3 regions of the Methylobacterium sp. Leaf85 genome follow, and region 3 is predicted to be linked to each of the others. Evidence: predicted binding sites of a transcription regulator. Region 3 holds the regulator's gene; each other region holds the start of a gene.
What was found. The regulator PhoB, encoded in region 3, activates phosphate uptake and scavenging genes when phosphate is short. The targets are predictions, from matches to a motif close to TGTCATNNANCTGTCAT.
Positions count from the first base shown of each region.

Region 1: the regulator PhoB is predicted to act here: its motif matches at 6,438-6,454, upstream of ASF08_RS21350 (PhoX family protein).
Region 2: the regulator PhoB is predicted to act here: its motif matches at 4,231-4,247, upstream of ASF08_RS02880 (CorA family divalent cation transporter).

Region 1 is NZ_LMME01000034.1:33,066-43,057, forward strand. Features, by position in the region: gene ASF08_RS21310 (DEAD/DEAH box helicase) at 1-203, opposite strand, end outside; gene ASF08_RS21315 (NCS1 family nucleobase:cation symporter-1) at 525-2,027, shown strand; gene ASF08_RS21320 (aspartate/glutamate racemase family protein) at 2,045-2,773, shown strand; gene ASF08_RS21325 (hypothetical protein) at 2,873-3,484, shown strand; gene ASF08_RS21330 (transcriptional regulator) at 3,477-3,845, shown strand; gene ASF08_RS21335 (di-trans,poly-cis-decaprenylcistransferase) at 3,884-4,594, shown strand; gene bchE (magnesium-protoporphyrin IX monomethyl ester anaerobic oxidative cyclase) at 4,624-6,162, shown strand; gene ASF08_RS21345 (hypothetical protein) at 6,172-6,369, opposite strand; gene ASF08_RS21350 (PhoX family protein) at 6,503-8,491, shown strand; gene parE (DNA topoisomerase IV subunit B) at 8,674-9,992, shown strand, end outside.
Region 2 is NZ_LMME01000002.1:65,810-75,801, forward strand. Features, by position in the region: gene ASF08_RS02860 (carbohydrate porin) at 1-1,470, opposite strand, end outside; gene ASF08_RS02865 (enoyl-CoA hydratase/isomerase family protein) at 1,639-2,436, opposite strand; gene ppk2 (polyphosphate kinase 2) at 2,547-3,473, opposite strand; gene ASF08_RS02875 (hypothetical protein) at 3,805-4,152, shown strand; gene ASF08_RS02880 (CorA family divalent cation transporter) at 4,314-5,342, shown strand; gene ASF08_RS02885 (Orn/Lys/Arg decarboxylase N-terminal domain-containing protein) at 5,405-7,750, shown strand; gene ASF08_RS02890 (GNAT family N-acetyltransferase) at 7,747-8,364, shown strand; gene ASF08_RS02895 (DUF533 domain-containing protein) at 8,378-8,887, opposite strand; gene ASF08_RS02900 (TIGR01244 family sulfur transferase) at 9,061-9,504, shown strand; gene ASF08_RS02905 (DUF2721 domain-containing protein) at 9,520-9,992, opposite strand, start outside.
Region 3 is NZ_LMME01000031.1:122,254-132,245, reverse strand. Features, by position in the region: gene recN (DNA repair protein RecN) at 1-945, shown strand, start outside; gene ASF08_RS16945 (hypothetical protein) at 1,044-1,253, shown strand; gene ASF08_RS16940 (hypothetical protein) at 1,293-1,526, opposite strand; gene pstS (phosphate ABC transporter substrate-binding protein PstS) at 1,834-2,868, shown strand; gene pstC (phosphate ABC transporter permease subunit PstC) at 3,010-3,984, shown strand; gene pstA (phosphate ABC transporter permease PstA) at 4,004-4,900, shown strand; gene pstB (phosphate ABC transporter ATP-binding protein PstB) at 4,947-5,765, shown strand; gene phoU (phosphate signaling complex protein PhoU) at 5,851-6,576, shown strand; gene phoB (phosphate regulon transcriptional regulator PhoB) at 6,667-7,368, shown strand; gene ASF08_RS16905 (calcium-binding protein) at 7,532-9,992, opposite strand, start outside.

The DNA of each region.
Region 1 (9,992 bases), on a different contig from region 3:
GCCCGGCCGTTCTCCAGCAGGGTGAGCATCGGAAGGGTGAAGGCGGCGGTCTTGCCGGTCCCGGTCTGGGCGATGCCGAGCACGTCGCGACGCGCCAGAACATGCGGGATGGCTTGAGCCTGGATCGGCGTCGGGTCCGTGTAGCCCGCGGCCGTGACGGCCTGGAGGACCTTGTCGCTCAATCCGAGGTCGGCAAAAGACATATGCTGATGTGAACCGTTGCGCGCGGGAACTCGTACGGGTCCGCGCGGAGAAGATCGTCATGAGCCAGGCTTCGAGGTCCGTTCGAAAAAGATCGTTCGAACACTAGACCAGCCGCGCACACGCGTTGCGGGACACTTAGAGCCTTGAGGTGTCTTGTCAATCGACCACTCGCCGAGCACCCTCGCTTATCCGGTGCATACCGCACCCTACGGGATATCGGCCGAGTGAGCGGGAGTACTGCCAAGCTGGCACACGCCCTGCTTGGGCCGACGCCCATCGGACATGGGCTTCGGCCCTCTCGACGAAGGAGGACCGGGCTCATGTCACACAGCGCATCGATCACCGAACCGGCCGCGTCTGGAGGCGCCGTCCCCACATCCCATGCCGACGTGGTGATCAAGCCCGGCTACGACGACCGCCTCACCAACGAGGATCTGGCCCCCCTCAGGAAGCAGACCTGGGGCACCTACAATTTCTTCGCTTTCTGGATGTCGGACGTCCACAGCGTCGGCGGCTACATCACGGCGGGCAGCCTGTTCTCCCTCGGCCTCGTGAGCTGGCAGGTGCTGGTCTCGCTGCTCGTCGGCATCCTCATCGTGCAATTCTTCTGCAACCTCGTGGCCAAGCCGAGCCAAGTCACGGGCACGCCTTATCCGGTGATCTGCCGGGCCTCCTTCGGCGTGAAGGGCGCCAACATCCCCGCCATCATCCGGGGCCTCATCGCGGTGGCCTGGTACGGCATCCAGACCTACCTCGCCTCCAGCGCCTTCATGATCGTGGCCTTGCGCTTCTATCCGGAGCTGAAACCCTATGCCGACGTGACCCAGTTCGGTTTCGCCGGCCTGTCCAGCCTCGGCTGGGCGGCCTTCATGGCCCTTTGGGTGATCCAGGCCCTCGTGTTCTGGCGCGGCATGGAGGCGATCCGCAAGTTCATCGATTGGGCCGGCCCCGCCGTCTACGTGGTGATGATCGCCCTGGCGGTCTACCTCGTGGCCAAGGCCGGCGTGTCGAATGTCGGTCTCACGCTGGGCGAGGTGAAGTACCAGGGCTGGGACGCCCTGCCGGTGATGATCAACGCGGTCGCCCTGGTCGTCTCGTACTTCTCCGGGCCGATGCTGAATTTCGGCGACTTCTCACGCTACGGAAAGTCGTTCCCGGCGGTGAAGGCCGGCAATTTCTGGGGCCTGCCGGTGAACTTCATCGGCTTCTCGCTGCTCACCGTCATCACCACCTCGTCGACACTCCCGGTCTTCGGCCATCTCATCATCGATCCGGTGGAGACGGTGAGCAAGATCGACAACACCTACGCGGTGGTGCTCGGCGCCTTCACCTTCATGACGGCGACGATCGGCATCAACATCGTGGCCAACTTCGTCTCGCCGGCCTTCGACTTCTCGAACGTGGCGCCGCAGCACATCAGCTGGCGCATGGGCGGCATGATCGCGGCCGTGGCCTCGATCTTCATCACCCCGTGGAACCTCTACAACAACCCGGCCGTGATCCATTACACGCTCGACATCCTCGGCGCGTTCATCGGCCCGCTCTTCGGCATCCTGATCGCCGACTTCTTCGTGGTGCGGAAGCAGCACGTGGTGGTGGACGACCTCTACACGATGAGCCCGACGGGCACGTATTGGTACGATGGCGGCTACAACCGCGCCGCCATCTACAGCGTCATTCCCTCCGCCCTGGTGCCGGTGCTCTGCGCCGTCATCCCGGCCCTGGGGAGTCTGGCGAACTTCAGCTGGTTCATCGGCGTGGCCCTGGGCTTCTCGATCTATCTCGTCCTGATGCGTAAGACGGCGGTCACGGCCAAGGCCTGACCGGAGACCGATTCCCTTTGCGCATCCTGCTGATCAACCCCAACACGACCGACTCCGTCACCGACCTCGTCACCCGGCATGCACGGCGGGTGGCGGGCGACGCCGCCGAGTTCGTGCCGGTCACCGGGCGCTTCGGCGCCCGCTACATCACCAGCCGGGCCGCGTCGGCGATTGCGGCCCATGCCGCCCTCGACGCGCTGGCCGAGCACGCGGAGGGCTGCGACGCGGTCTATCTCGCTTGTTTCGGTGATCCGGGGCTCGGGGCGCTCCGCGAGATCTCCCCCCTTCCGGTGGTGGGAATGGCGGAAGCCTCGTGCCTTGCCGCCACCGCGCGGGGAGGGCGCTTCGCCATCGTCACCGGGGGCGCCCTGTGGGGGCCGATGCTGGAGGAGTTCGTGGCGGGGATCGGCCTGTCCGACAAACTCGCCGGCATCCGCACCATCGCTCCCACGGGAGACCGCATCGCACGGGACCCCGAAGCGGCCCTGGCGGATCTGGCCGCCGCCTGTACCACCTGCGCCCTCCGCGACGGGGCGGACGTGGTGATCCTCGGCGGAGCGGCGCTCGCCGGCCTCGCCGAGCGCATCCAGCCGCAGGTTCCGGTGCCCGTCCTGTGCTCGGTGGAAGTGGGCACCCGCGCGGTCCTCGCCGCCGCGATCTGCGGCTTGCCGCCGGGGCAGCCGGCACCGTCCATCGAGAGCATCGGCCTGTCGCCCACCCTGGCCGAGCGGCTGGCGCAGGATTGAAGGAGGCCCGCAGCCGATGACCCCGCGTGCCGGAAGGCACTTGCGGGCGGCCGCCGGATCGGCTTACTTTGCGATACAAAGTTGATCCGGGAGCATCGGATGTCCGATCTCGACAAGGCCCTGGCCGATATCGTAGCGATCCGCGCGCAGCTCGCCCGCGGCGACGCCTTCTGCGGGTTCGGCCCTTCCGCCATCGCCGCCACGGGCGTCCTCGCCCTCGGCACCGCCCTGGCCCAGCATGCCTGGCTCGACGACCCGACCGGGGAGCCGCTGCTGTTCCTCGGCGGCTGGATCGCCACCGCCCTGGCCTCCGCCGGCCTCATCGGCGCCGAGATGCGAGCCCGTTCGCGGCGCGACCATGTGGGGCTCACCGACACGGCGATCGTGAACGCGGTGGAGCAATTCCTGCCGGCGGGCGCGGCGGGCGCCCTGCTCGCCTTGGTCCTGGTGCGCGTATCGCCGGAAAGCCTCTGGATGCTGCCCGGCCTGTGGCAGGTGCTCGTCAGCCTCGGGCTCTTCGCCTCGGTGCGGTCCCTGCCGAAGGGCGTCGCGCTGCCCGGCGCCTGGTACATGGTGGCAGGTCTCGCCGTGCTGATGCTGGCCAGTACCGACCATGCCCTCTCGCCCTGGACCATGGGCCTGCCCTTCGCCATCGGCCAGTTCCTCATGGCGGCGATCCTCTACCGCGCCCGGGAGGAGACCGATGCCTGAGGCACCTTTCGCTTATGACGGCCTCGACCGGGTCATCCACGAGAAGGCCCGGCTCGGCCTCCTCACCTCGCTGATGGCGGCCCCGAAGGGCCTCGCCTTCGGCGACCTGAAACAGCTCTGCGGCCTCACCGACGGCAATCTCAGCCGCCACCTCCAGGTGTTGCAGGAGGCCGGCCTCGTGGAGATCCGCAAAGGTCATGGCACGGGCCGGGGCGGTACGCGGCCGCTCACCACCTGCCACCTGACGCAGGCCGGGCGCATGCGTTTCCTCGACTACCTCGCCGTCCTCGAACAGGTCGTCCGGGACGCTGCCAAGGCCGCCGAAACCGCGAACCTCCCCCTCGTCGCCCGACCGGCCTGACGCCCGAAATCCGTCTTTTTTTACCAAGGAACTTTGTAATGCAAAGTGAACAGACACCCGGCCTGCATGTCGGGATCATCATGGACGGCAACGGGCGCTGGGCCTCGGCGCGCGGCCTGCCCCGCGCACTCGGCCACAGGGAAGGTGTCGAGGCGATCCGCCGGGTCGTCGAGGCGGCGCCGAAGCAGGGAATCGGCACCCTCACCCTCTACGCCTTCTCCTGCGACAACTGGCGTCGGCCGGAAGCGGAGGTCTCCGCCCTGATGGGGCTCCTCCGGCTCTATCTCCGCAACGAGGTCTCCCGATTGGTGGAGAACGGCGTGCGGCTCAGCGTGATCGGCCGGCGCGACCGTCTGCCCGAGGGTCTCGCCGCCGCCATAGGCCGCGCGGAAGCCGCGACCTTCGCCGGGAAGGCGCTGCATCTCCGGATCGCCGTCGATTATTCCGCCCGCGACGCCATCCTCGCCGCCGCCCTCGCTGGCGCCGGCGATCCCGGCATCACCCGCACCGCCTTCTCGGCCCTGGTGACGGGCGATGCCTGCGTGCCCGAGGTGGATCTCGTGATCCGCACCAGCGGCGAGCAGCGGCTCTCCGATTTCCTGCTCTGGGAGAGCGCCTACGCCGAACTCCACTTCACGCGCCGCCACTGGCCGGATTTCAGCGCCGCCGACCTCGAAGAGGCGCTTGCCGCCTACCGGTGCCGCGACCGGCGATTCGGCGGATTGGATGCCACGTCCGCCGCCGCCTGAGGGGATCGAGACAGGAGAAAGGGAAAGCCATGCGCATCGTCCTCGTCAACGTACCCCACCCGGCCATCGGCAGCCGCATTCCCGACGACCATCTCCCGCCCCTGGGGCTTCTCGCCATCGGCGGCCCCCTCATCGACGACGGGCACGACCTGCGCCTGATCGACGGGGAGTTCGGCCCGATGGACCCGGACGCCATCGTCGCGGAGGCTCTGGCCTTCCGTCCCGATGCCGTCCTGTTCGGGCATTCCGGCTCGACCTCGGGCCATCCGGTCATCGCCGACATCGCATCTCGACTGGCGAGCGCCCGGCCAGGTCTCCCCATCGTCTATGGCGGTGTGTTTCCGACCTACCACTGGCGCGAAATCCTGAGGGACGAGCCCTACGTCGCCGCCATCGTGCGCGGGGAGGGCGAGGAGACGGCGCGCCGCCTGATGGCTGCGCTCTCAGCGGGATCGCCCCTCGCCTCCGTACCGGGCATCGCCTTTCGCAGCGGCGACGGTCCCCATGCCACGCAGGCCGCGCCGGTGATCCGCGACCTCGACGCCTACCGCGTCGGCTGGGAACTCATCGACCATGCCCGCTACAGCTATTGGGGCGGCCTGCGAGCCGTCGTCGTGCAGTTCTCACGCGGCTGTCCGCATCTCTGCAATTACTGCGGCCAGCGTGGCTTCTGGACCCGCTGGCGTCATCGCGACCCGGTGAGGTTCGCCAGGGAACTGGCCCGGCTCCATCGCGACCACGGGGTGCGGGTCATCAACTTCGCCGACGAGAACCCCACCGTCTCGAAGAAGGCGTGGCGGGTCTTCCTCGAAACGCTGATCGCGGAGAATGTGGACCTCATCCTCGTGGGCTCGACCCGCGCCGACGACATCGTGCGCGATGCCGACATCCTGCAGCTCTACAAGCGCGCCGGCTGGACGCGCTTCCTCCTCGGGCTGGAAAGCACCGACGAGGCGACCCTCGCGCGCATCAGGAAGGGCGGCGCCACCACCACGGACCGCGAGGCGATCCGCCTTCTTCGCGCCCATGGCATCCTCTCCATGGCGACCTGGGTCGTCGGGTTCGAGGAAGAGACGGATCGGGATTACTGGCGCGGCCTGCGCCAACTCCTGTCCTACGACCCCGACCAGATCCAGATGCTCTACGTGAAGCCCCATCGCTGGACGCCGTATTTCAGCATCGCCGCGAATCGGCGGGTGATCCAGACCGATCGACGCCGTTGGGACTACAAGCATCAGGTGCTGGCGACCCGGCACATGGCACCGTGGCGGGTGCTGCTGTGGTTCAAGTTCATCGAGGTGGCGGTCCAGGCTCGCCCGCGTGCACTCGCACGTGTCGTGTTCCATCGCGACGCGGGACTACGCCACGCCATGCGCTGGTACACGCGGATGGGGCGTCGGGTATGGTCTTATGAGATCGTGAACTTCCTGCGCGACCCGTTGGTGAAGAACGGGCCGAGCGTCGCAGAATTCTGGGGGGAGCCACAGGACAGCGAGGAAGAATCCATGGTCGTCGTCAACGCGGAACGGCGTCCCGAAGCCGCGAGGCCCCGCGCCGATGCGGCGTGACGGTCGACCTCAGATGAAGACGAAGAAGATACCGAAGCTAGCGATGAACCCCGCCAGCGATACGGCCGAGAGGGCCAAGAACCTGGACGATGCGACCGCGCCCTCATCCTGCCCATCCTCGATGGGCGAGAAGGCGCGGCCTGCCGCCTGCGATGCGCGAATGAGATCGTCGTGGCGCACCATGCTCAAGGCTGCGGACGGCGCCATGTCCCTCTCCCATAGATTCGTTCGATGTGTGCTAACGCACCAACTCAGGGTTGGTTCCGGAACGCCGGCGTCATCCGCCCGCCATGTGGCGCGCCTAACTCGAACTCGATCCATTCCAAGGGACGAGTTCACCATGACCGAGCCGCTGCGCACCCGCTCGCAGGCCGCAGAAGACGGCGAGGATGCCGGTTCGAATCCGAGCCGGAACGCCACCTTCGGCGACGTGGTCGCCGCCCGGTTCGACCGGCGCGACCTGCTGCGCGGCCTTCTTGGGGTCGGCGCCATCGCGGCGGTGGTGACGCCCCGCGCGCTCGCCGCCGGCCCGGTCGCGGCGGCGCAGGGACAGGCGACGCCGTTCCCCTTCACGGAGATCGAGGCGGGATCGGACGCTCACCATCACGTGGCCGAGGGGCACGATGCCGACATCCTGATCCGCTGGGGCGATCCGGTCCTGCCCGGTGCGCCCGCCTTCGACCCGCTCAACCAGAGTGCCGCGGCCCAGGCCCGGCAATTCGGCTACAACAACGACTTCGTCGGCTATTTCCCGATGCCCGGCGCCGCCGATCCGGCCGCGCATGGCCTTCTCGTGGTCAACCACGAATACACCAACGAGGAACTGATGTTTCCCGGCCTCGGCCGCCAGGACATCAAGACCGTGGCCTTCAAGGGCATGAATCGCGACCTCGTCGACATCGAGATGGCCGCCCATGGCGGCTCGGTGATCGAGGTGAAGCGTAACGACGGCAAATGGGCCGTGGTGCCGGGGTCGCGATACGCCCGCCGCATCACCGTCGAGACGCCGATGGCCCTCTCCGGCCCGGCGGCCGGCTCCGATCGGCTGAAGACCACCGACGACCCGTCCGGCCGCGCGGTGAAGGGCATGATCAACAATTGCGCCGGCGGCACCACACCCTGGGGGACGTGGCTCACCTGCGAGGAGAACATCAACTATTACTTCTCCGGCACCCTCGCAGAGGGGTCGGCCGAGGCGACCAACCACAAGCGTCTCGGCCTGCCCGGCAACGCCTATGCCTGGGGCCGCTTCCACGAGCGGTTCGACCTGTCCAAGGAACCGAACGAACCCAATCGCTTCGGCTGGGTGGTGGAGATCGCCCCGTTCGATCCCGCCTCCGTCCCGACGAAGCGCACCGCCATGGGCCGGTTCAAGCACGAGGGCGCCGCCGGCATCGTCTCGAAGAGTGGTCGGTACGTCGTCTACCAGGGCGACGACGAGCGTTTCGACTACGTCTACAAGTTCGTGACCGACGCGGCCGTAGACCTCGCCGACCGGGCGGCCAACCGCGACATCCTCGATTCCGGCACGCTGCACGTCGCCCGGTTCGATGCCGACGGGCGCGGGGCCTGGATGCCCCTGGTGTTCGGACAGGGTCCGCTGACACCCGAGAACGGGTTCACCGCCCAGGCCGACGTGCTCATCGAGGCCCGGCGCGCCAGCGACCTCCTCGGAGCCACCAAGATGGACCGTCCGGAGGATGTCGAGGCCAACCCGAAGACCAGCAAGGTCTACGTGATGCTGACCAACAACGGGAAGCGCAAGGCGGCCGACGTGAACGCCGCCAACCCGCGGCCCGACAACCGCTTCGGCCATATCGTCGAACTGACCCCGGACGACGGCGACCACGCGGCCTCGGGCTTCGCCTGGGAAATCCTCGTCAAATGCGGCGATCCCTCCATCGCGGCGGTCGGCGCCACCTTCTCCTCGGCGACAACGAAGGACGGCTGGTTCGGCATGCCGGACAATTGCTCGGTGGACGGGCAGGGACGGCTTTGGGTCGCCACAGACGGGAACTCGCCGTCGAAGACGGGGCGAAACGACGGCATCTGGGCGATGGAGACGGAAGGGCAGGGACGGGGCACGGGCAAGCATTTCTTCAGGGTGCCGAACGGCGCCGAGATGTGCGGCCCCTACTTCACACCCGACGACACCACGTTCTTCGTCGCCGTGCAGCATCCCGGCGAGGCCGACGAGGAAGATCCGAAGGCCATGCCCGCCACCTTCGAGGCGCCCTCCACCCGCTGGCCGGATTTCATCGACGGAATGCCGCCCCGCCCCGCCATCGTCGCGATCACCAGGCGTGGCGGTGGCCGGGTCGGAAGCTGACGGGGCGACGCGATCGCCCCCTCCGGCCAAGGGGGGCAGGCGTGGCCGAGCCCCCGCTTCCGGTACCCCGGCGACACAGCATTAACGGAATCGGCGCAAGCTGCGCAGGAACACCGGGAGAGCGGCTGCCGAAGAGGGCGGCATCGCTTCACGTTTCCGTTTCGTTCCTGTATGGTTGGCCCATGACTCAGCGCGAGACCTCACGTCAGGCCGTTCCGGCCCCCGCCGGCGGCCGGCCGAGCGACCTGTTCGCGGGTGGTCAAGCGCCCGTGCGCGGCGCGAAGGCCGCTTCGGCGGCGCGCGCTCCCCTCGACAGAGCACCGGTCGATGCGGCGGAAGCCGGCTACGACGCCTCGTCGATCGAGGTGCTGGAAGGCCTGGAGCCGGTCCGGCGCCGGCCGGGCATGTATATCGGCGGTACCGACGAGCGCGCCCTGCATCACCTCTTCGCCGAGGTGATCGACAATTCCATGGACGAGGCGGTGGCGGGCCATGCCAGCTACATCGAGGTGGAGTTGGAGGAGACCGGCCACCTCGTCATCACCGACAATGGCCGCGGCATCCCGGTGGACCCGCACCCGAAATTTCCGGGCAAATCCGCCCTCGAAGTGATCATGACCACGCTGCATGCGGGCGGCAAGTTCGACTCGAAGGTCTACGAGACCTCCGGCGGCCTGCACGGTGTCGGCATCTCCGTGGTCAACGCCCTCTCCGACATCCTCGAAGTCGAGGTGGCCCGAAGCCAGGTTCTCTATCGCCAGACCTTTTCGCGGGGCCATGTCCAGGGTCCGCTGGAAACCGTCGGCCGGGTGCAGAACCGGCGCGGCACGCGGGTGCGCTTCCACCCCGATGCGCAGATCTTCGGGGCGCTGAAGTTCGATCCGCGCCGGCTGTTCAAGATGGCGCGCTCCAAGGCCTACCTGTTCGGCGGCGTCGAGATCCGCTGGCGCTGTGCCCCCGCCCTGCTGGAGGGCATCGCCGACGTGCCGGCCGAGACGGTGCACCGCTTCCCCGGCGGCCTGCGCGACTATCTCGCCCGCGACCTCGACGGCAAGGAGCTCGTCACCGACGCGGTCTTCGCCGGCAAGGTGACGAAGCCCGGCGGCCACGGCTCCCTCGAATGGGCCGTCGCCTGGATGGTGGTGGAAGACGGGGTCTCGCACTCCTACTGCAACACGATTCCCACCGCCGAGGGCGGCACCCACGAGAGCGGCCTGCGCGTGGCTCTGCTGCGCGCTCTGCGCGAGCATGCCGAGCGCGTCGGCCAGGCCAAGCGGATGACCTCGGTCACCACCGACGACGTGATGGCGACCTGCGCCTCGATGCTCTCGGTCTTCATCCGCGAGCCGGAATTCCAAGGCCAGACCAAGGACAAGCTCGCCACGGTGGAAGCCTCGCGCATCGTCGAGACGGCGATCCGTGACGCGTTCGACCACTGGCTGGCCGCCTCCCCGGCCCAGGCCAACAAGCTCCTCGACTGGGTGATCGACCGGGCCGAGGA
Region 2 (9,992 bases), on a different contig from region 3:
GTTCTTAATGCGGGCGCCGTTGGGGTCGCGCGGGTTGGGCACACCGCCGCTGGGACGGAACACGTACTGAACGTCCGGCTGCACGGTCACGCCCGGTCCGAGCACGGCCTGATAGGTCGCCTCGAGGACCGCCTCGCTGCTGCGCCGGGGCATGTTCGTCCCGGCCAGCAGGATCGTGTCGGTGTCCAGACCGCGCGCCGCGTCGGAGATCCGCGCGATGGCGAAGGCGACCCCGATCGTGTCGTCGGAACGTCCCTTGAAGAGGCCCTTATAGGCGATGCCGGCATCGGCGTAGAAATCCACGATGTTGCGGTCGGAGGGCGCCCCGGACACGCGCAGGAACACGCTGGCGCCGTCGTTCGGATCGTCGGGTTCGCGGTAGATGGTCTGGTCGATGATACCGTAGAGGCCGCTGTCGCCCCGGAAGCGTCGGGCGATGCCGGTGGTGGACGGATCGGCCAGCGAGCGCCCGGCCGTGTCGAAGCGCTGGCTGTCGAACCGGCCGAAATGGTGCCACCCCCCCAGCGTCACCGTGCCGGGATCGCCGACATCGCCCTGCGCGATGTTGTAGGCGTAGGCGGCCTCCGCGATGACCAGAGCGGGATCGCCGGTGCGGAAGTTCGTGCCGGTGCGGTTGCGGCGCTGCGGATCGAGATCGCTGGGGTAGGCCCCTGCCGGATCGCCGTCGAAGAGGCCGACCTGAAGGGAAAAGTTCTGGTTGGGCACGTATTTCGCGCGGATCGCCGGCACCGCCAGGGGATAGATCGGCCCGCCGCTCGGCAGCACCTCGGCCATGATGTTGGGCCAGCCGAAGGTGGAGTTGATGAACAACGTGCCGGTCTGGCTCACGGCGAACTCGGTATCGGCCGCGATCTGACCGACCTTGAGGCTGAACTGGCCGTCGAACAGTTTCTGCTCCAACCAGAGCTCGTAGAGCCGGGAGGAGGGCAGCGCCTCGATGGCGCTCACGGTGATGAAATTGTTGACGTAGTAGCGCGACAGGCCGGTGCCGTGGATGAGGTAGAGGTTGGTGTGGAAGGCCGCCCCGTGCCAGCCCGCAAGCTTTTCGAGGTCGGCATCGAACTGGACGTCGAGGCGTCCCTCGACGATGGCACCGCGACGCGCGCCGCCCGTCGCATTGCCGAAGGTCTCGCCGATATAGGTGAGGCTGTATTCCATGCCCTTGGTCTTCAGGAACGAGCGCAGGCCGTAGGGATCGCCATAGGGGCCGAGCTGGTCCTGGATCGAGGTGTTGAGGTTGGCCGAAGGCTTGGCCGAGGTCACCGACTGCGCCACCGATGTCTGCGGATCGCCGCCGGCGCCGCGCGGCGAGCCGATGTCGAGCCCCTCCAGGGCCAGGCGCGCCTGCCGCGCCGCGATCTCGGCGGCGGTCTGGGCGTGGGCGCCCGACGCGGCAAGGCCCGACAACAGGGCTGCGGCGGCCGCGAGAGGAAACGAGCGGAGCATCATCCCTCGGAAAAAAAGCATGTCCCAGGGCGACCGTCCCCGCTCACGCTCTATCACGGCGAGCATGACAGGGCTGCAACCGAGCTGAGGCAGCGGGGCGACCAGCGGCTTTCCCCGTCCGGTGTGTCACGCTGCCCACATCCGCATCGGAACGGCGCTCGAAACAGCGCTTTACCGGCCGGTCCAGTTCGGCGGGCGCTTGGCCAGGAAGGCCTCCATGCCCTCGCGGAAATCGGCGCTGGTGTAGCACATCAGGATGAGGTCATCGCCGGGGCGCTCGCCCTCCGCCTCCGCCTCGGCGTCGAGGCGGCGCAGGCCTTCCTTGGTGGCCCGCAGGGTCAGCGGTGCATGGCCGGCGAGTTGCGCCGCGAGTTCCGTCGCCCTGGCGGCGAGGGCAGCGGCATCCTCCACCACTTCGCCGACGAGGCCGGCCGCGAGCGCCTCCTCCGCGCCAAACAGGCGGGCGGTGAAGATCATGTCCTTCGCCCGCGCGGGACCGATGAGGCCGGACAGGCGCCTCAGGTTCGACATCGACAGGCAATTGCCGAGCGTTCGCGCGATGGGAAAGCCGAACCGGGCGTCACGGGTGGCGATGCGCAGGTCGCAGGAGGCGGCGATGGCGGCCCCGCCGCCGGTACAGGCGCCGGCGACGGCGGCGATGACGGGCACGCGCAGACGCTCGAGCGCGCCCAGGACCCTGTCCATGAAGCGCTCGTAGCCGAGGGCATCCTCGGGACTGGAGAAATCACGGAACTGGGCGATGTCGGTGCCGGCGGCGAAGGCTTTCTCGCCGGCGCCGGTGATGACGAGGACCTTGATCCGCTCGTCCGCCTCGATCCTGTCGCAGAGGTCGATGAGGCCCTGATACATCGCGAAGGTCAGCGCGTTGCGCGCCTGCGGCCGGTTGAGAACGATACGGGCGATGCCCGCCTCATCGGTGTCGAACAGGATCTCGTCGGTGGCGCTCATGCGGGGGGTCCCAAGCCGGACCGGCCGAGGATCGGCCCGTCCGACACGGGTCTTGCCCATCCCGGCCGCTTTGGGCAACCGCGTCCGGCCGGGCGGCGCCCCCGGCAGGGTCAGAACAGGGCCGGGACGAACATCTCCTGCGGCACCGGCTGGCGGGCATAATCCTCGTGGCGCATGCGCTCGGGCAGATGCACCGGCGGGTGCTCCACGTCGCCATAGGGGATTTGCGTGAGGAGATGGCTGATGCAGTTGAGGCGGGCCTTCTTCTTGTCCACGGCCTCGACCACCCACCAGGGCGCCTCGGGAATATGCGTGCGGGCGAGCATCACTTCCTTCGCCTTGGTGTAATCCTCCCAGCGGCGACGGGACTCCACGTCCATCGGCGAGAGCTTCCACTGCTTCAGGGGATCGTGGATGCGCATGTTGAAGCGCAGCTCCTGCTCCTCGTCGGTGATCGAGAACCAGTATTTCAGCACGATGATGCCGGACCGCACCAGCATGCGCTCGAATTCCGGCGCGGACTGGAAGAATTCCTCGTACTGGTCCGGGGTGCAGAAGCCCATCACGCGCTCGACGCCGGCCCGATTGTACCAGGAGCGATCGAACAGCACGATCTCGCCGCCCGCCGGCAGATGCGCCACGTAGCGCTGGAAGTACCATTGCGTACGCTCGCGCTCGTTAGGAGCCGGGAGCGCAGCCACGCGGCAGACGCGGGGATTGAGACGCTGGGTGATGCGCTTGATCGCGCCGCCCTTGCCGGCCGAATCCCGCCCCTCGAAGATCACAACCACGCGTAGTTTCTGGGCCTGCACCCAATCCTGAAGACGAACCAGCTCGTGTTGCAGTCGGAATAGCTCCCGGAAATAGATCTTCCGGTCCATGGTGGGCAGACGAGGCCTGGCATCGATTTCGCTAACGAGTTGCTCGAGGCGCTCGTCTTCGAGCTCCATCTCGAGCTCTTCATCGAAATCGTCCGCCATCTCTCGGCGAATAGCCTCGATATCGAAAGGACGAGTCCCGGCGCGCGTGCCGTCCATGATATTGCCTTCCTGATGAATGGGAATCATCCGAACGCTTGAATCACAGCTGCATGACAGTATGGCGACCCCCGTCGGCAACGGCACCACATTCCTTATTCGATTCGTAGAATTCAGCATCCGACGCCGAAAGCCGGAGAATCGCTGGACTCTCCCTCAGCTTCTGGTACGCGGCGTTTATTGAATCGATACGATTTTTGTAGATACTTGAGCGGTCAGAAAACGAGATAGACCGAATTATAAGGCGCATTCCATTGTCGATACGTAATAAACAACTGATTGCATCTTAGAAAAGTTCTTGAAATAACTCTGTAATAGGAGATAAAATGCAATGGAACGCTTCATCGTCCGTTTCGTCAAGCCCATATGCCTGGCTGTCATCACCTTCTTCTCCGTTTATTTTCTGACCGGAAGTTCCTTCATCGGATTGATCGTGAGCAGCATCCCGTTGTTGCTTGGCTGGCTCGGCATCATGGAAACCTTCGCCTATGGCATGGCCGCGACGGTGTTCATCGTTGCCGTCATCTGGACCGTCGCTCCGGCCGACATGAAGGTTCTCGTCGGACATCAGGCCACCGCCTTCGCTGAGGTGCTTCGCAAGGAAGCGGACAAGGGCCTGAACCGCATGGAAGCCGACGGCAGCGTCAAGGAAGCCGATAAGGGCGTCGTGACCCGCTGAGGATAGCCAATCGTCGTCGCCCCCTCTTGCGGATCGCATGACCCGCAGGCCGAGCATCGATCGGCGGAGGTGCCCCTCCGTCATCACAGTGTCGCCCAGCGTTGCGATCCAGCGCGATAGTGAGCCGGCATTTTGCCGGCCATGATCGCCGCGACCGCACCATGCAGCACCTTCTCATCGAGGAATCCCCCCTCCCGGGGCTGATCTTCGCCCTCACCTTCGACGCGGAGGGACGGGGACGCCAGGTCGGACCGGGGGACGGGATTCCCTCGCTGGACGACCCGGATCACGGCTTCGTCTGGTTCCATGTCGATCTGGTCGATGCGCGGACAGAGGCGCTGATCCTCGAAGGACGCCTCGGCCCGGCCCGGCTCGCCGCCGCGACCTTCGCCCGCGACGAGCATCAGCGCGTCGTCGTGGACGGCCCCCATGCCGGTTTCGTCATCGCCGACCGGGAACGCGCCTTCGACGGCTCGTCGAGCGAGGAGCCGAACGGCCGTCTCCATTGCATCCTCGGCCCGCGCTTCCTCGTCAGCGGCCGCCGCCACGCCACGTCCTGCGCGGTGGCCGCCCGCGACGCGGTCTTGTCCGGCGCCCTCGTCCCCGGCCCGGCCAAGCTGCTGGAGCGCTTCGTCGGCAGCACCGTCGAGGCGCTGATCGCCACGGCCGACCGCCTGTCCTCCTCCCTCGACGCCATCGAGGACGACATGCTCGACGAGTCCAAGGCGGACGACCCGAGGCCCCTGGGACCGATCCGCCGCCAATCCGTGCGCTCCCACCGGCAGCTCGCCGGGCTGCGGGCGGTGTTCCACCGGCTCGAGGACGAAGCCGGCACGGAGGGAGATCAATTGCCCGAAGCGGTGGGCGCCATGGCCGCGCGGGTGGTCCAACGCCTCGATTCCCTCCATCGCGACATGCATGTCCTGTCCGAGCGCAGCCGCCTGCTGCAGGACGAGATCGCCGCCCGCACCACCGCGCTCACCAACCGCCAGCTCTTCACCCTGTCGATCCTCACGGCCCTGTTCCTGCCGCCCACCCTGGTGACGGGCGTGTTCGGCATGAACACCAAGGGCCTGTTCTTTTCGGAATCCGACAATGGGTCGCTGCTCGCGCTGGGAATCGGCGCGCTCGCGGCGCTCGCCGTCTACCTCGTCATCCGCCGGCTCAGTCTCGCCGGCCGGCCCGGTTGATCCGGAACGCGAACGCGCCCACACCCCCCTCGATTCATCCGACCACCGGAGCCTTCCCCCGCATGGACTTCTTTCGCCGCTTCACCGTGCTCATGTGCGCGCCGAACTTCGACCCGGACGATCTCGAGGGCGTGCGCGTCCAGCAGATCATAGGCTCGGTGGAAAAGCTCGGCTTCGAGGTCGTCCGCGCCCGCCGCGTGGAGGACGCGGCCATCGCGGTCCAGACCGATGCCGCCATCGGCTGCATGGTGGTGGATTGGGGCAAGCGCGGCCTCGACGGCAAGGCCGCCGCCCTCATCAACCTGATGCGGAAGCGCGGGCTGGAAATGCCCATCGTCATCATGGTCCGGCGCAAGCGCCTGGAGGACATCCCCGTCGAAGTGCTCGACTTCATCGACGGCTATATCTTCCTCGCGGAAGAGACCCCGGACTACATCGCCCGCGGCCTCGTGAGCCGGGTCAAGCAATATGCCGAGACCCTGAAGACGCCCTTCTTCGGCGCGCTGGTCGATTACGCAGAGCAGGGCAACCAGCTCTGGACCTGCCCCGGCCATAACGGCGGCATCTTCTACAACCGCTCCCCCATCGGGCGCATCTTCGTGGAGCATCTCGGCGAGGCGGTGTTCCGCGACGACCTCGACAATTCCGTGCTCGATCTCGGCGATCTCCTCGTCCACGAGGGCCCCGCCCTCAAGGCGCAGAAGGAAGCCGCCGTCATCTTCGGTGCGGAAAAAACCTATTTCGTCCTCAACGGCACCTCGGCCTCCAACAAGATCGTGCTCTCGGCCCTGGTGGCCGAGGGCGATCTCGTCCTGTTCGACCGCAACAACCACAAGGCGGCCCACCACGGCGCCCTGTTCCTCGGCGGCGCGGTTCCGGTCTTCCTGGAGACCGACCGTAACTGCTTCGGCCTGATCGGCCCGATGTATCACGAGGCCCTCGACGAGGCGGCCATCCGCGAGAAGATCCGCACCAACCCACTCGTCACCGACAAGGAGGCCTGGAAGCGCGAGCGCCCGTTCCGCGTCGCGGTGGTGGAGCAGTGCACCTATGACGGCACGATCTACAACGCGCAGATGATCCTCGAGAAGATCGGGCATCTCTGCGACTACATCCTCTTCGACGAGGCCTGGGCGGGCTTCATGAAGTTCCACCCGCTCTTCGCCGGCCGCTTCGCCATGGGGCTGAAGGGCCTCGACGAGACCTCGCCGGGCATCATCGCCACCCAATCCACCCACAAGCAGCTGGCGAGCTTCTCCCAGGCCTCGCAGATTCACACCAAGGACAGCCATATCCGCGGCCAGACCCGCCGCATCGAGCACCGGCGCTTCAACGAGACCTTCCTCGTCCACGCCTCGACCTCGCCGTTCTACCCGCTCTTCGCGTCGCTGGATGTCGGCGCGCAGATGATGAAGGGCCGCTCGGGCGTCGTCCTGTGGGACGACACGATCCGGCTCGGCATCGAATGGCGCAAGAAGGTCCGCGCCATCCGCCGCGAATTCGAGGAGAAGGAGGGCGATCCCCTGCGCCGCTGGTTCTTCGACCCCTTCGTGCCGGACACGGTGAAGGGCCCGGAGGGCAAGGTGCCGTGGGAGAGCGTCTCGACGGACGAGCTCGCCAGCGACGCCAAATACTGGGAGCTGACCCCCGGTGCCGCCTGGCACGGCTTCACCCATGTGGCGCCGAACTACGCCATGACCGACCCGAACAAGCTCACCGTGCTCACCCCCGGCTTCGACCGCCGCACGGGGCAATATGCCGATCATGGCGTACCGGCCCCGATCGTCGCCCAGTATCTGCGTGAAAACCGGATCGTGCCGGAGAAGAACGACCTCAACTCGCTCCTCTTCCTGCTGACACCGGGCGTCGAATCCTCCAAGGCCGGCACGCTCATCTCCGGCCTCGTGGCCTTCAAGCGCCTGCATGACGAGAACGTGCCGCTCGAGGATGCCATGCCGGAATTCGTCCGGCGTCGGCCGAACCGCTACAAGGGCGTGCGCCTGCGCGACCTCTGCGCGGATTTCCACGCCTTCCACCGCGAGCACGGCACCAGCACGCTCCAGCGCAAGCAGTTCGAGCCGGGGCACCTGCCCGAGATGGTGATGACCCCGAAGGAGGCGGTGCAGCAGCTCACCCGCAACAACGTCGATTACGTGCCGATCGCGGAAGCCGAGGGCCGTGTGGCGACGACCTTGCTTCTGGTCTACCCGCCGGGCATCGGCACGGTGCTGCCGGGCGAGCGACTGGACGAGCGGGCGAAACCCATGCTGGATTACTTCAAGATGTTCGAACGCTCGGCGAACCTGTTCCCGGGCTTCGAGGCCGAGATCCAGGGCGTGTTCCGCAACGTCGATCCCGACGGGACGATCCGGTTCTACACCTACGTCATGCGCGAGAACCGCCCGTGAGTCCGGACGGGCCGCCCACCGCCTCCGATCCCGAAGTGATCATCCGGCCGTCCTCGGATCCGGACGTGCCGGCCATGGTGGCGATCTACGCTCACCATATCCGGCGGGGCGTGGGGGATGTCGGCGATTTCGAGGAGGATCCGCTCCATCCCGACGACCTCAAGCGCCGCCGCAAGGCCATGCGCAAGAAGCGTCTGCCCCACCTCGTCGCCGATCGCGACGGGGTAGTGGCGGGCTATGCCTATGCCGTACCGTTCCGCAAACGGCCGGCCTACCGCTACACGCTCAAGCACTCGATCTACGTGCATCACGAGCACCTGAACGCCGGCATCGGCCGGCGCCTGCTGCCCGCGCTGATCGAGGCCTGCGCCGCCGGCGGCTACCGCCAGATGATCGGCTATATCGACGCGCAGAACGAGGCGTCCCTGCGGCTGCACGAAGCCTGCGGCTTCGTCCGCGTCGGCCTGCTGCCGGCGGTGGGCTACAAGTACGGCCGCTGGAGCGACAGCGTCATGGTCCAGCGGGCGCTCGGCACCGGCTCCACCGACCAGCCCGGCACTTGGACGCGCTCGGTGGAGGCGCTGGTGGCCGGGCACGAATGGGTGGGGAAGTGATCCGGCTCCGGTTTCAGACCGCTTCCAGCCCGGAAGCGACCCGCGCGGCCACGTCCTGCGGGACGTCGAGGGCCTCGGCGAGGCGCTTCAGGAACTCCCGCTCCTGCAGCGTGTCGGCATCGATGGCGAGACGCGCCGCCGCATAGAGGCGTGCGCCCTGCTCCGGCGACTCCACGCGCTCGGCGAGTTCGTCGATCTCGGCCGGGTCGGTGAGCTCCTTCTCCAGCCATGCGCGGCCATCCCGGTCGATGCCGGCGGCTTCCACCGCCGCGTCGAGGCGCCGGCGCTCCTGCTGGTCGACGATGCCGTCGGCCAAAGTCGCGGCCACCATGGCGCGCAGCATGACGCGCGCCTCGTCCTCGCCGACCTGGCTCAGATCGGGGGTCTCGGACGCCGCGGAGGGACGGAGTGCCCGCAGCGCCAGACCCGCGACGAGGGCGAGGCCACCGAGGGCGGCCGTGGCGGCGATCCCGCCCTTGCGTGAGCGTACGAGCGCATCGACGATCTGTCTTGCATCGGCCATGGTGGTCGTCCTGAAGGCGGGTTGAGGGATCGGATTGGAAACGGACGAGCCCCGTCGCGGGTTCACGATGGGCGGTGCGGTGGAATGAACATGCCCCGTTCGTCCCCGGCAGAGCGCCCTCCCCCGGCAAGCGGAAGCCGCACGGCGCGAAGGCAGCCAACGAGAGAGGCCCCATGACGATCACGCCCATCGAGCCCCGCCTGTCGGTCTCCGGCCAGCCGAACGAGGCGGAGATCGCGGACCTGTCCACGAAGGGCTTTGCCCTGCTCATCAACAACCGTCCCGAAGGCGAGGAGCCGGACCAGTTGGGCAGCGCTGCCGAAGCGGCGGCGGCCGAGGCGGCGGGACTCGCCTATCTCCATATCCCCGTCACCGGCCCGGGCATCACCCAGGAGGACGTCGCGCGTTTCCGTGAGGCCGTGGAGAGCGCACCCGGCCCGGTCCTCGCCCATTGCCGCAGCGGCTCGCGCTCGCTGACCCTGTGGGCTTTGTCCGAAGTGCTGGCGGGGCGTCTGCGCCGCGATGACCTGCTGGCCTATGGCCGGGAGCGCGGCTTCGACCTCGGCGGCGCCGTGCGCTGGCTCGACACGCATGACGACACGCCCGCCGGGACGTGAGGTCGCCGGCCCCGGTCAGGACCGCCCCGGGCGAGGCGAGCGACGGGGGATCTCTGGTCCGCCCGCTTCACGGTCCGAGGCCTCGACCGTCTGGCGGTCGACTTCGTCCCGGACGCGGCGGCCCGCCATCAGGATCTCGATGAGGAAGGCGACGATGGCCGCCACCGTGCAGACCAGGGCGATTCCGAAGCAGCCGAACAGGACGGAGGCCGTGGCTGCATCGCGCAAGGCCCCCACGAACAGCGTCAGCACCGCAATGCCGGTCATGATGCTGCCGAACGAGGCGAGGACCACCGCCACATCGAGCATGAAGGAGCGCCGACGCAGATAGGCCAGCTGGTACGACAGGTGGGCGGCCTCGTCCGCATCCGCCTTCTGCAGCCGGTCGGCGGCGTCATCCACCCGGTCGGCCACCCGCCCCAGGCGCGTGGAGAAGACGTTGAGCAGCGTCGCCAGCGCCGTTAGCAGGAAGGCGGGCGCGAGCGCGA
Region 3 (9,992 bases):
CTGTCCTCGGCCATGCGCAAGCTGGAGCGGCGGGCGAGCCAGATCCCGGCCCTGGTGGAGCCCTGCATCGCCGCCCTCGACGCCGCGCTGTCCGCCCTCGACGAGGCCCATTCCGTCCTCGACACGGCCCTGCGCGAATCCGAGTTCGATCCGCGCGAACTGGAGCAGGTGGAAGAGCGGCTCTTCGCGCTCCGCGCGGCCTCCCGCAAGTATCAGGTGCCGGTGGACGAACTCGCCGCCCTGCGCCAGCGCTACGAGGCGGACGTGGCCGCCATCGATGCCGGCGAGGAGGCCCTCGGCGGTCTGGAGGCGACGCTCGCCCAGGCGGAGGCGGCCTATGCCAAGGCCGCGACCAAGCTCGGCGAAGGCCGCCGCAAGGCCGCCAAGGCCCTCGACCTCGCCGTGAAGGCCGAGTTGCCGCCGCTGAAGTTGGAGCGCGCCCGCTTCATCACCGAGATCGTCACCGACCCCGAATCGCGCGACCCGGCGGGCTACGAGCGCGTCGAGTTCTGGGCGCAGACCAACCCCGGAACGCGGCCCGGCCCGATGATGAAGGTGGCGTCGGGCGGCGAGCTCTCCCGCTTCATGCTCGCTCTCAAGGTGGTGCTGGCCGACAAGGGCTCGGCCCCGACCCTGATCTTCGACGAGATCGATACCGGCGTCGGCGGCGCCGTGGCCGATGCCATCGGCGCCCGCCTCGCCCGTCTCGCGGCCGGCGTCCAGGTCGTGGCCGTGACCCATGCGCCCCAGGTCGCCGCGCGGGCCGAGACCCATTTCCTCATCGCCAAGGACCCGGTTAAGGGACGCGACCGAGTCGCCACCCGCGTCTCCGCCCTGGAAGCGCCCGCCCGCCGCGAGGAGATCGCCCGCATGCTGGCCGGCGCCACCGTGACCGACGAGGCTCGAGCGGCGGCCGCACGCCTGCTTCAATCTACGGATGCCTGACGCGCGATCTTAACCTTCGGTTAACCATCTTGCGCGATGGTATGGGTACGACGCAGAGAATCTTATGGAAACGCGTCGGCACATCGGGAGTTCGCGTGATGGATCTGGGAGACGGTGAGACCGATCCCCGGCCTGTGAACGAGTCGGACGGCATGCCGATTCTGACGAGTCCGACCCGCCACCATCTCGGTGGCACCCTCCGGGCGATCTACGAAGACACGTTCGATACGCAGCCGATTCCGGACAGCCAGATCGACCTCCTGCTGCGCCTCCGGCACAAGGAACGCGACCGCCGCCGCGTGGGCTGAGACGGTCACGGTTCCTTCACCCCGGCCGGCCCGTCGCCGCTACCAGCGGCGAGCCCCCGGCATGCGCTGGTATTCGGCGCCACGGATCAGCGTCATCACCGCGTCGAGCTCCGCCAGCAGGGCGCGCTCGTCCTCGGCGGCTTTCGCGACCTCGTCCGGATCGGTCCCGAACTGTCGTCGCTGCTCGGCACGGGTGAGCTCGAGCTCCAGATCCTCCCTGCGCGCATGCAGGGCGAGGAAATCGGCATCGCCATCACCCCCGGTGGGTGTCACACTCGATTCGTTCTCCAAGGTGCTGACCTTCCAGGACGGCTGGCGAGACGGGCTGCTCCGTCGTCGCCATCGCCGAATCGTATAACGCACGAGGCCGCAAAACCGTGCCGCTTCGTCCGGGCATCGGTCCACACCCCGCTTTCTCCCTGTCCCACACCGCTCATGCGGTCAACGGGTAGCCCCTGTCATCGATCTGTCATGGCTCCGTCATAGAGCCAGCATGATCGGGCGGGTAACGGTGCGCTGCAGCAGGATCGCTCTTGCAGCGCGGCACCTACAGCGCCTGGACAGATTACGGAGAGCCACCGTGAAACCCTTCCATTTCGCCCTCGCCATCGGGCTCGCCACCGCGCAGTTCGGCGCCGTCGCTCAGGCCGCCGACATCACCGGTGCCGGCGCGACCTTCCCCTTCCCGGTCTATTCGAAATGGGCGGAAGCCTACCGCAAGGAGACCGGCACGGGCCTCAACTACCAGTCCATCGGCTCGGGCGGCGGCATCAAGCAGATCCAGGCCAAGACCGTCGATTTCGGCGCCACCGACGCGCCGCTCAAGGGCCCGGCCCTGGAGAAGGACGGTCTCGTCCAGTTCCCCACCGTCATGGGCGGCGTCGTCACCGTGGTGAACATCGCCGGTGTCGAGCCGGGCAAGCTCAAGCTCACCGGTGAGCTCATCGCCGACATCTACGCCAACAAGATCACCAAGTGGAGCGATGCCAAGATCGCCGCGGTGAACCAGGGGCTGAAGCTCCCCGACTCGCCGATCACCCCGGTCTACCGTTCGGACGCGTCCGGCACGACGAGCATCTTCACCACCTATCTCAGCGCGGTCTCCGAGAGCTGGAAGAAGGAATTCGGTGCGGCCACCACGGTCAGCTGGCCCGCCGGCCAGGGCGGCAAGGGCAACGAGGGCGTCACCGCCACCGTCAAGCAGGTGCCGAACTCCATCGGCTACGTGGAATCGGCCTACGCCAAGCAGAACAAACTCAGCTATGCGCTGATCCAGAACAAGGCCGGCAAGTTCCCGGCTCCCGACGACAAGGCGTTCCAGGCCGCCGCCGCCTCCGCCGACTGGAAGGCCGCCCCGGGCTTCGGCATCTCCCTCGTCAACCAGGCCGGTGACGATGCCTGGCCGATCACGGCGGCCACCTTCATCCTCGTCTACAAGGACCCGGCCGATCCGGCCAAGTCCGCCGACGTGCTGAAGTTCTTCGACTGGGCCTACAAGAACGGCGACAAGCTCGCCACCGACCTCGACTACGTGCCGCTGCCGGACAACGTCGTCTCCCTCGTCCACACCGAGTGGAAAGAGATCAAGGGCAAGGACGGCAAGCCCGTCTTCTAAGGCAGCCTTCCAGCTGAACTCCGAAAACCGCGCAGGCCCGGCAAAAACGCTGGGCCTGCGCCACGAGTGGACGCGGTGTTCCACCTCGCCACTCGCTACCTCGCACTATACGAGCCCTCAAGGTGAAGAAGCAGACGTCGGATGGCCGCCTTGACTGAACAGATTTCGCTGGCCCGCACGGGCTCCCCCGCTCGCAAGAAGCCGGGCGGCCTCGGCGACCAGCTCTTCCGCGCCGCCTCCTACGCGTCGGCGCTGCTGGTCCTCCTCTTCCTCGCGGGCATCCTAGCCTCCATCGCCTATGGCGGCTGGCCGGCCTTCAGGGAGTTCGGCTTCGGCTTCGTCACCTCCAGCGCCTGGAACATCGGCCAGGAGCAGTACGGCGCCCTCGTGGCCATCGTCGGCACCCTGGTCTCGGCCCTTCTCGCCCTCGTCATCGGCGTGCCGATCTCCATCGGCATCGCCGTCTACCTGACCCAGCTCTGCCCCGGCTGGGCGAGGAAGCCCGTCTCGATGACGATCGAGCTTCTCGCCTCGGTGCCGAGCATCATCTACGGCATGTGGGGCCTGTTCATCTTCGCCCCGCTCTTCGCCCATTACGTGCAGATGCCGGTGTCGAGCCTCGTCGAGGGCCTGCCCATCGTCGGCACGCTGTTCTACGCGCGGGTTCCCTCCGGCGTCGGCATCCTCACGGCGGGCATCATCCTCGCCATCATGATCGTGCCCTTCGTCGCCTCGATCACCCGCGACATGCTCGACCAGATCCCCACCGTGCTGCGCGAGAGCGCCTACGGCATCGGCTGCACCACCTGGGAGGTGGTCCGCCACGTCCTGGTGCCGCAGGCGTCCGTGTCGATCATCGGCGCGGTGATGCTCGGCCTCGGCCGCGCGCTCGGCGAGACCATGGCGGTGACCTTCGTCATCGGCAACGCCAACCGCCTGTCCGGCTCGATCTTCGATCCCGGCTCCACCATCGCCTCGCGCATCGCCAACGAGTTCAACGAGGCCGACGGCCTGCAGCTCAACTCGCTGATGGCGCTGGGCTGCATCCTCTTCGTCATCACCTTCGTCGTCCTGATCGTCGCACGCCTGCTCGTCCGGCGCGTGAAGGTCGCCTGAGCCCTCTGGAGCCCGAACCATGGACGCCGTGAACACCCTCACCACCAACGACGCTCCGCCGCTCAAGGCCAGCCGCGTCCGGTCGAGCCGCCGCGTGGCGGACAAGCTGCTCATCGTCGGAAGCACCGTGGCGACGCTGATCGGCATCGTCGTGCTGGGCTCGATCCTGCTCATGCTCATCGTCGAGGGCGTGAAGGGCTTCTCGCCGCTGCTCTTCAGCGAACCGACGCCCGGCCCCGGATCGGAAGGCGGCGGCATCGCCAACGCCATCCTCGGCAGCGTGGTCCTGACCCTGATCGGCATCGTCATCGCGACGCCGGTGGGTGTCATGGCCGGCACCTATCTCGCCGAGTACGGCCGCCACTCGAAGCTCGCCGACGTGATCCGCTTCCTCAACGACATCCTGCTCTCGGCGCCCTCGATCCTGATCGGCCTGTTCGTCTACACCCTGATGGTGCGGCCGATGGGGACCTATTCGGGTTGGGCCGGCGGCGTGGCGCTGGCCATCATCGCCACCCCGGTGATCGTGCGCACCACCGAGGACATGCTCCGCCTCGTGCCCTCGACGCTCCGCGAGGCCGGCGCGGCTTTGGGCGCACCGCCCTCCGTCGTCATCAAGAGCATCACCTGGCGCGGTGCCAGCGCCGGCATCGTCACCGGCATCATCCTGGCGCTCGCCCGCATCGCCGGCGAGACCGCGCCGCTGCTCTTCACCGCGCTCAACAACAACAGCTGGTTCTCGCCCAACCTCATGGGCGGCATCCCGAACCTTCCGGTGATGATCTACCAGTTCGCCCTCTCGCCCTACTCGAACTGGCAGCAGCTCGCCTGGGCCGGCGCCCTCCTCATCACCGCCACGATCCTCGCCCTCTCGATCGTGGCCCGCTTCGTCATCAAGAGCGAGCGGGCGCGCTGACCCCGCGCCCCCGTCCCATCCCGCCCTCCACAAGGACACGCACCCGATGAACGCCGCTCCCGCGATCACGCAAGCTCAGCTGACCGGCCGCCACAAGGCCGACGAGCAGGCCCCCGTGCGCATCGCCGTGAAGGACCTGAACTTCTATTACGGCTCGTTCCACGGCCTGAAGTCGGTCAACCTCAACTTCCACGACCGCCAGGTCACCGCGCTGATCGGCCCGTCCGGCTGCGGGAAGTCGACCCTCCTGCGCACCTTCAACCGGATCTACAGCCTCTACCCCGAGCAGCGCGCCGAGGGGCAGATCCTCCTCGACGGCCAGAACGTCCTCGACGCCAAGGTCGATCTCAACGAGCTGCGCTCGCGCATCGGCATGGTGTTCCAGAAGCCGACGCCGTTCCCGATGTCGATCTACGACAACGTCGCCTTCGGCCTGCGCCTCTACGAGAAGCTGCCCAAGGCCGATCTCGACGTCCGCGTCGAGGAATCCCTGCGCAAGGCCGCCCTCTGGGACGAAGTGAAGGACAAGCTCAAGCAGTCCGGCATGGGCCTCTCCGGCGGCCAGCAGCAGCGCCTCTGCATCGCCCGCACCGTGGCCCAGCGTCCCGAGGTGATCCTGTTCGACGAGCCGACCTCGGCCCTCGACCCGATCTCCACGGGCCGCATCGAGGAACTGATCGAGCAGCTGCGCTCCGAGTTCACGATCGTCATCGTCACGCACAACATGCAGCAGGCGGCACGCATCTCGCAGTTCACGGCGTTCATGTATCTCGGCGAGCTGGTGGAGTTCGGCCCCACCACGCGGATCTTCATGAACCCCGAGAAGCGCCAGACCCAGGACTACATCACCGGCCGCTTCGGCTGAGCCCGCCGGGGCCGCGTCCGCGGCACCGGACCCGATCCTACGCGATGCAGGCCGCCCGAGGCGGCCTCGGTCGAGGAGTGCGAGCATGCCCAACCACATCGTCAGTTCCTACGATACGGAACTGGAAAACCTGCGCCGCTCGATTTCCGAGATGGGCGGGATCGCCGAGAAGATGATGACCGATTCCGGCAACGCCCTGGTACGCCGGGACGTGCCCCTGGCCCAGGCGGTGATCGGCGCCGACAAGCGCCTCGACGCCCTCCAGCACGAGATCGAGGAACGGGCGATCCTGCTCATCGCCAAGCGTCAGCCCCTCGCCATCGACCTGCGCGAGACGGTCTCGGCCATCCGCGTCTCGAACGATCTGGAGCGCATCGGCGACCTGTCGAAGAACGTCGCCAAGCGCGTGGTGGCCATCGCCGAGCAGATCCAGCCGCAGAAGATCGTCATCGCCGTCCAGCACATGGGCGACCTGGTGCAGGAGCAGCTGAAGGACGTCCTCGACGCCTATGCGAGCCAGGACGTGAAGGCCGCCCTCGACGTCTGGGAGCGTGACGACGCCATCGACGCGCTGTACAACTCGCTCTTCCGCGAATTGCTGACCTACATGATGGAAGACCCGCGCAACATCTCGTTCTGCACGCACCTGCTGTTCTGCGCCAAGAACATCGAGCGGATCGGCGACCACACCACCAACATCGCCGAGACGATCCACTACCTCGTCACCGGCACGAACGAACTGGCCGAACAGGATCGCCCGAAGAACGACGCATCGAACTACGCCACCGTGTCGTTGCCCGCCAGCGCCTGACCGTCCCTCCGATCGGGCCATTCCGGCACGATCGTCGCGCGGCCGTCCCGTGCGTGACGGGACGGCCGCCCTCACCCTGAAAACACCCGCATGAGTACGCGCATCCTGATCGTCGAGGACGAGGAGGCCCTCACCCTTCTCCTCCGCTACAACCTCGAGGCGGAGGGCTTCGTCGTCGACACCGCCGCCCGCGGCGACGAGGCCGATCTGCGCCTTCAGGAGCAGGTTCCCGACCTCGTCCTCCTCGACTGGATGATGCCCGGTCTCTCCGGCATCGAGTTGTGCCGCCGCATCCGCGCCCGGCGCGAGACCGAGCGGCTGCCGGTTATCATGCTGACGGCGCGCGGCGAGGAGGGCGACCGCATCCGCGGCCTCGGCACCGGCGCCGACGATTACATCGTCAAGCCGTTCTCGGTGCCGGAGCTGCTCGCCCGGGTCCGCGCGCTCCTGCGCCGGGCCAAGCCGAGCCACGTGGCGGACCTGCTCATCGCCGGCAATATCGAACTCGACCGCGTCAGCCACCGCATCCGCCGCCAGGGCCGCGAGATCCATCTCGGCCCCACCGAGTTCAAGCTCCTCGAATTCCTGATGCAGAGCCCCGGCCGGGTGTTCTCGCGCGAGCAGCTCCTCGACGGGGTCTGGGGCCACGACGTCTATATCGACGAGCGCACGGTGGACGTGCATGTGGGCCGCCTGCGCAAGGCTATCAACCGCCCGCGCCAGAGCGACCCGATCCGCACCGTGCGCGGCTCCGGCTATTCCTTCGACGAGATGTTCTCGACGGACGAGTGAAACCAGGGCGGTCAGTCCGAGTGACGAAAATCTTACGTTTGGTCCCCGCTCCCGGGGCTGCTTTCGACACTTGGCAGAACCCGGGCAGGGTGGCCGAGGGCTTCGACGGTCGGAATGACCCTGGCCGAATGAGTCTCATTCGGCCAAGGGCGTGTCGGGACGCCTACCCCAGCAGGAAATCGGCGTAAGTCAGCGTCGCCTTATCCCGGTTGTCGATGATGGCGAACTGGACCGCCTTGGCCGTGGTGCCGCTGCCATCGGCATCGTAGGACAGGGCACCGGTGTCGTGATCGTAGAGAATGCGGTCGTTCGCATCGATCTTGGCACCGGTCACACCCAGGTCCTTGAACGCCGCCGCGAGGTCATCGGCCGAGAGCGCCGCGAAGATACTCTTCGAGAGCTGGATCGTGTCGATCCCGGCCGAGAAATCGGTGATGTGGTCGATATTGGTCGCGCCGAGCTTCGTGCTGAACACGAAGGTATCCTCGCCGGCCAAACCCGTCAGCGTATCCGCCCCGAGGCCACCGTCGAGATGGTTGGCGCCGGCATTGCCCTTGAGATCATTGACGAGCGTGTTGCCGGTCGCGTTGAGGTTGCCGGTGCCGTTCAGCGTCAGGTTCTCCACGTGGGAACCCCCTAGCGAGAAGGACACCGACGCCTTGACGAGGTCGATGCCGGTGCCGTCGCTCCCCTCCACGGCTTTGTCGCGAATGTTGTCGACGATGTAGGTGTCGGAGCCGGCACCGCCGATCATCGTGTCCGCGCCCGTCTTACCGTCGAGGACGTTGACGCCGCCATTGCCCCTGAGGACGTTATCGAGCGAGTTGCCGGTGGCGCTGAGATTCCCGGTGCCGGTGAGCGTCAGGTGTTCCACGTGGGAACCCCCGAGCGAGAAGGACACGGATGCCTTGACGAGGTCGGTGCCGGCGTCGCTCAGTTCCACGACTTTGTCGCCGATATTGTCGACGATGTAGGTGTCCGATCCCGCGCCGCCGGCCATGGTGTCGGCCCCGGCCTTGCCGTCGAGGAGGTTGGCGGCGGCATTGCCGGTGAGAGTGTTGGCGAGAGCGTTGCCGGTGCCGTTGAGTGCAGCCGTGCCGACTAGCGTGAGGGTCTCGACGTTGGCCGCCAAGGTCAAGCTGATGGACGAGCGGACGGCGTCGATGCCGCGATCGGCCGCCTCGACGACAACGTCGCCGGCATTGTCGACGACATAGGTATCATTCCCCGCATACCCGGTCATCGTGTCGGCGCCGCCCTTGCCATCGAGGAGGTTGGCGCCGTTGTTGCCGACAAGCGCCTGAGCGAACTCGTTTCCGGTGAGGTTCATCGCGCCCGTGCCCGTCGCTTTCGCCGTGGCCAGGGTCTCGATCGCCTGTCCGGCAGCGAGGACGTAGCTGACGCTCGTCTTGACGGTGTCCTGCCCGGCATCCTTCGCTTCGAAGACGCGATCGCCGGATTGATCGACGACGTAGGTGTCGTTGCCGGCCTCGCCGTACATCCGGTCCGCACCGAGATGACCGTCGATGTCGTCGTTGCCGGCTCCGCCGTGGATCGTGTTGCTCAGGACGTTGCCCGTGAGACGGTCGTTGAACCTGCTGCCTTCGAGGTTCTCGATGCTCAGGAGGCGATCCTTTTCCGCCCGGATCGTCGTTATGACGGGAGGGGGGGTGACGATGCCTCCGGGGCCCTCGCCGGGGTAAGGGTCCGGTTGGAACACGGTCACCTTTTCGGGGACGATCTCCTGCCAGCCCTGCAAATCGAGGGAGACGGTCACGCCAACGGTCGCCGACTTGTAGCTCGCCGTGTCGCTGCCGGCGCCGCCATCGAGACGGTCGTTGCCCGCACCACCGTCGAGCACATCGTTGCCGGTGCCGCCGAGCATGATGTCGTCGCCACCCTTGCCGTAGAGGGTATCGTGGCCGTCACCATTGGCGCCGAAGACCGTATAATCGATGTTGCCACCGCCGCCCTTGAGCGTGTCGTTGCCATCACCTCCGATGAGCGTATCGTTGCCGGCGTAACCTTCCAGCGTGTTGGGCGCCTTGTCATATGTCAGGTGATCGATCTCGATCGTCCTGCCGATCGAGTCTGCGACATCGAACTTGTGCTGGCCGCTCGTCAGCTGTCGCAGGGTATCGACAGCCTTTTCAAGGTTTGTGACCCCTTTTTGTGGGTAAAAATACTCATTCAGCCAGCTGCTTTCCTTATCGTTGAATTGTTGTTCCAATCCGCGGCTCGTAAAAAGACTTTTTATAACGTCGTAATTTGTTATATCGCGGTCATAATAGTGTCCGGGGGCGCCTGGGATTGGTACCGCGGGCGTCAAGGCAGTGTCCATGAGTTTATGATCCGCCGATCCTTGCGCGCCGATCACGATTTCCTGCTGGTATGTTCTAAGGCCGCCCGCCTCACCGTTATCGTACCAAACATCGAGGAGAACATTGCCATTGATTAAATAGACTTTGGCGCCGATTTTGTCCTGATCGGGTTGTTTTGCAAATTCTAAAACTTCATTCTTATACGAGGCGACTGTTTCATGGAGTGCATTGATCCCCGCATTCAGTGTCTCCTTGAAGTCACCCGATGTGGCGCCGTCTTCGATCTCGCGAATGACGTTGATC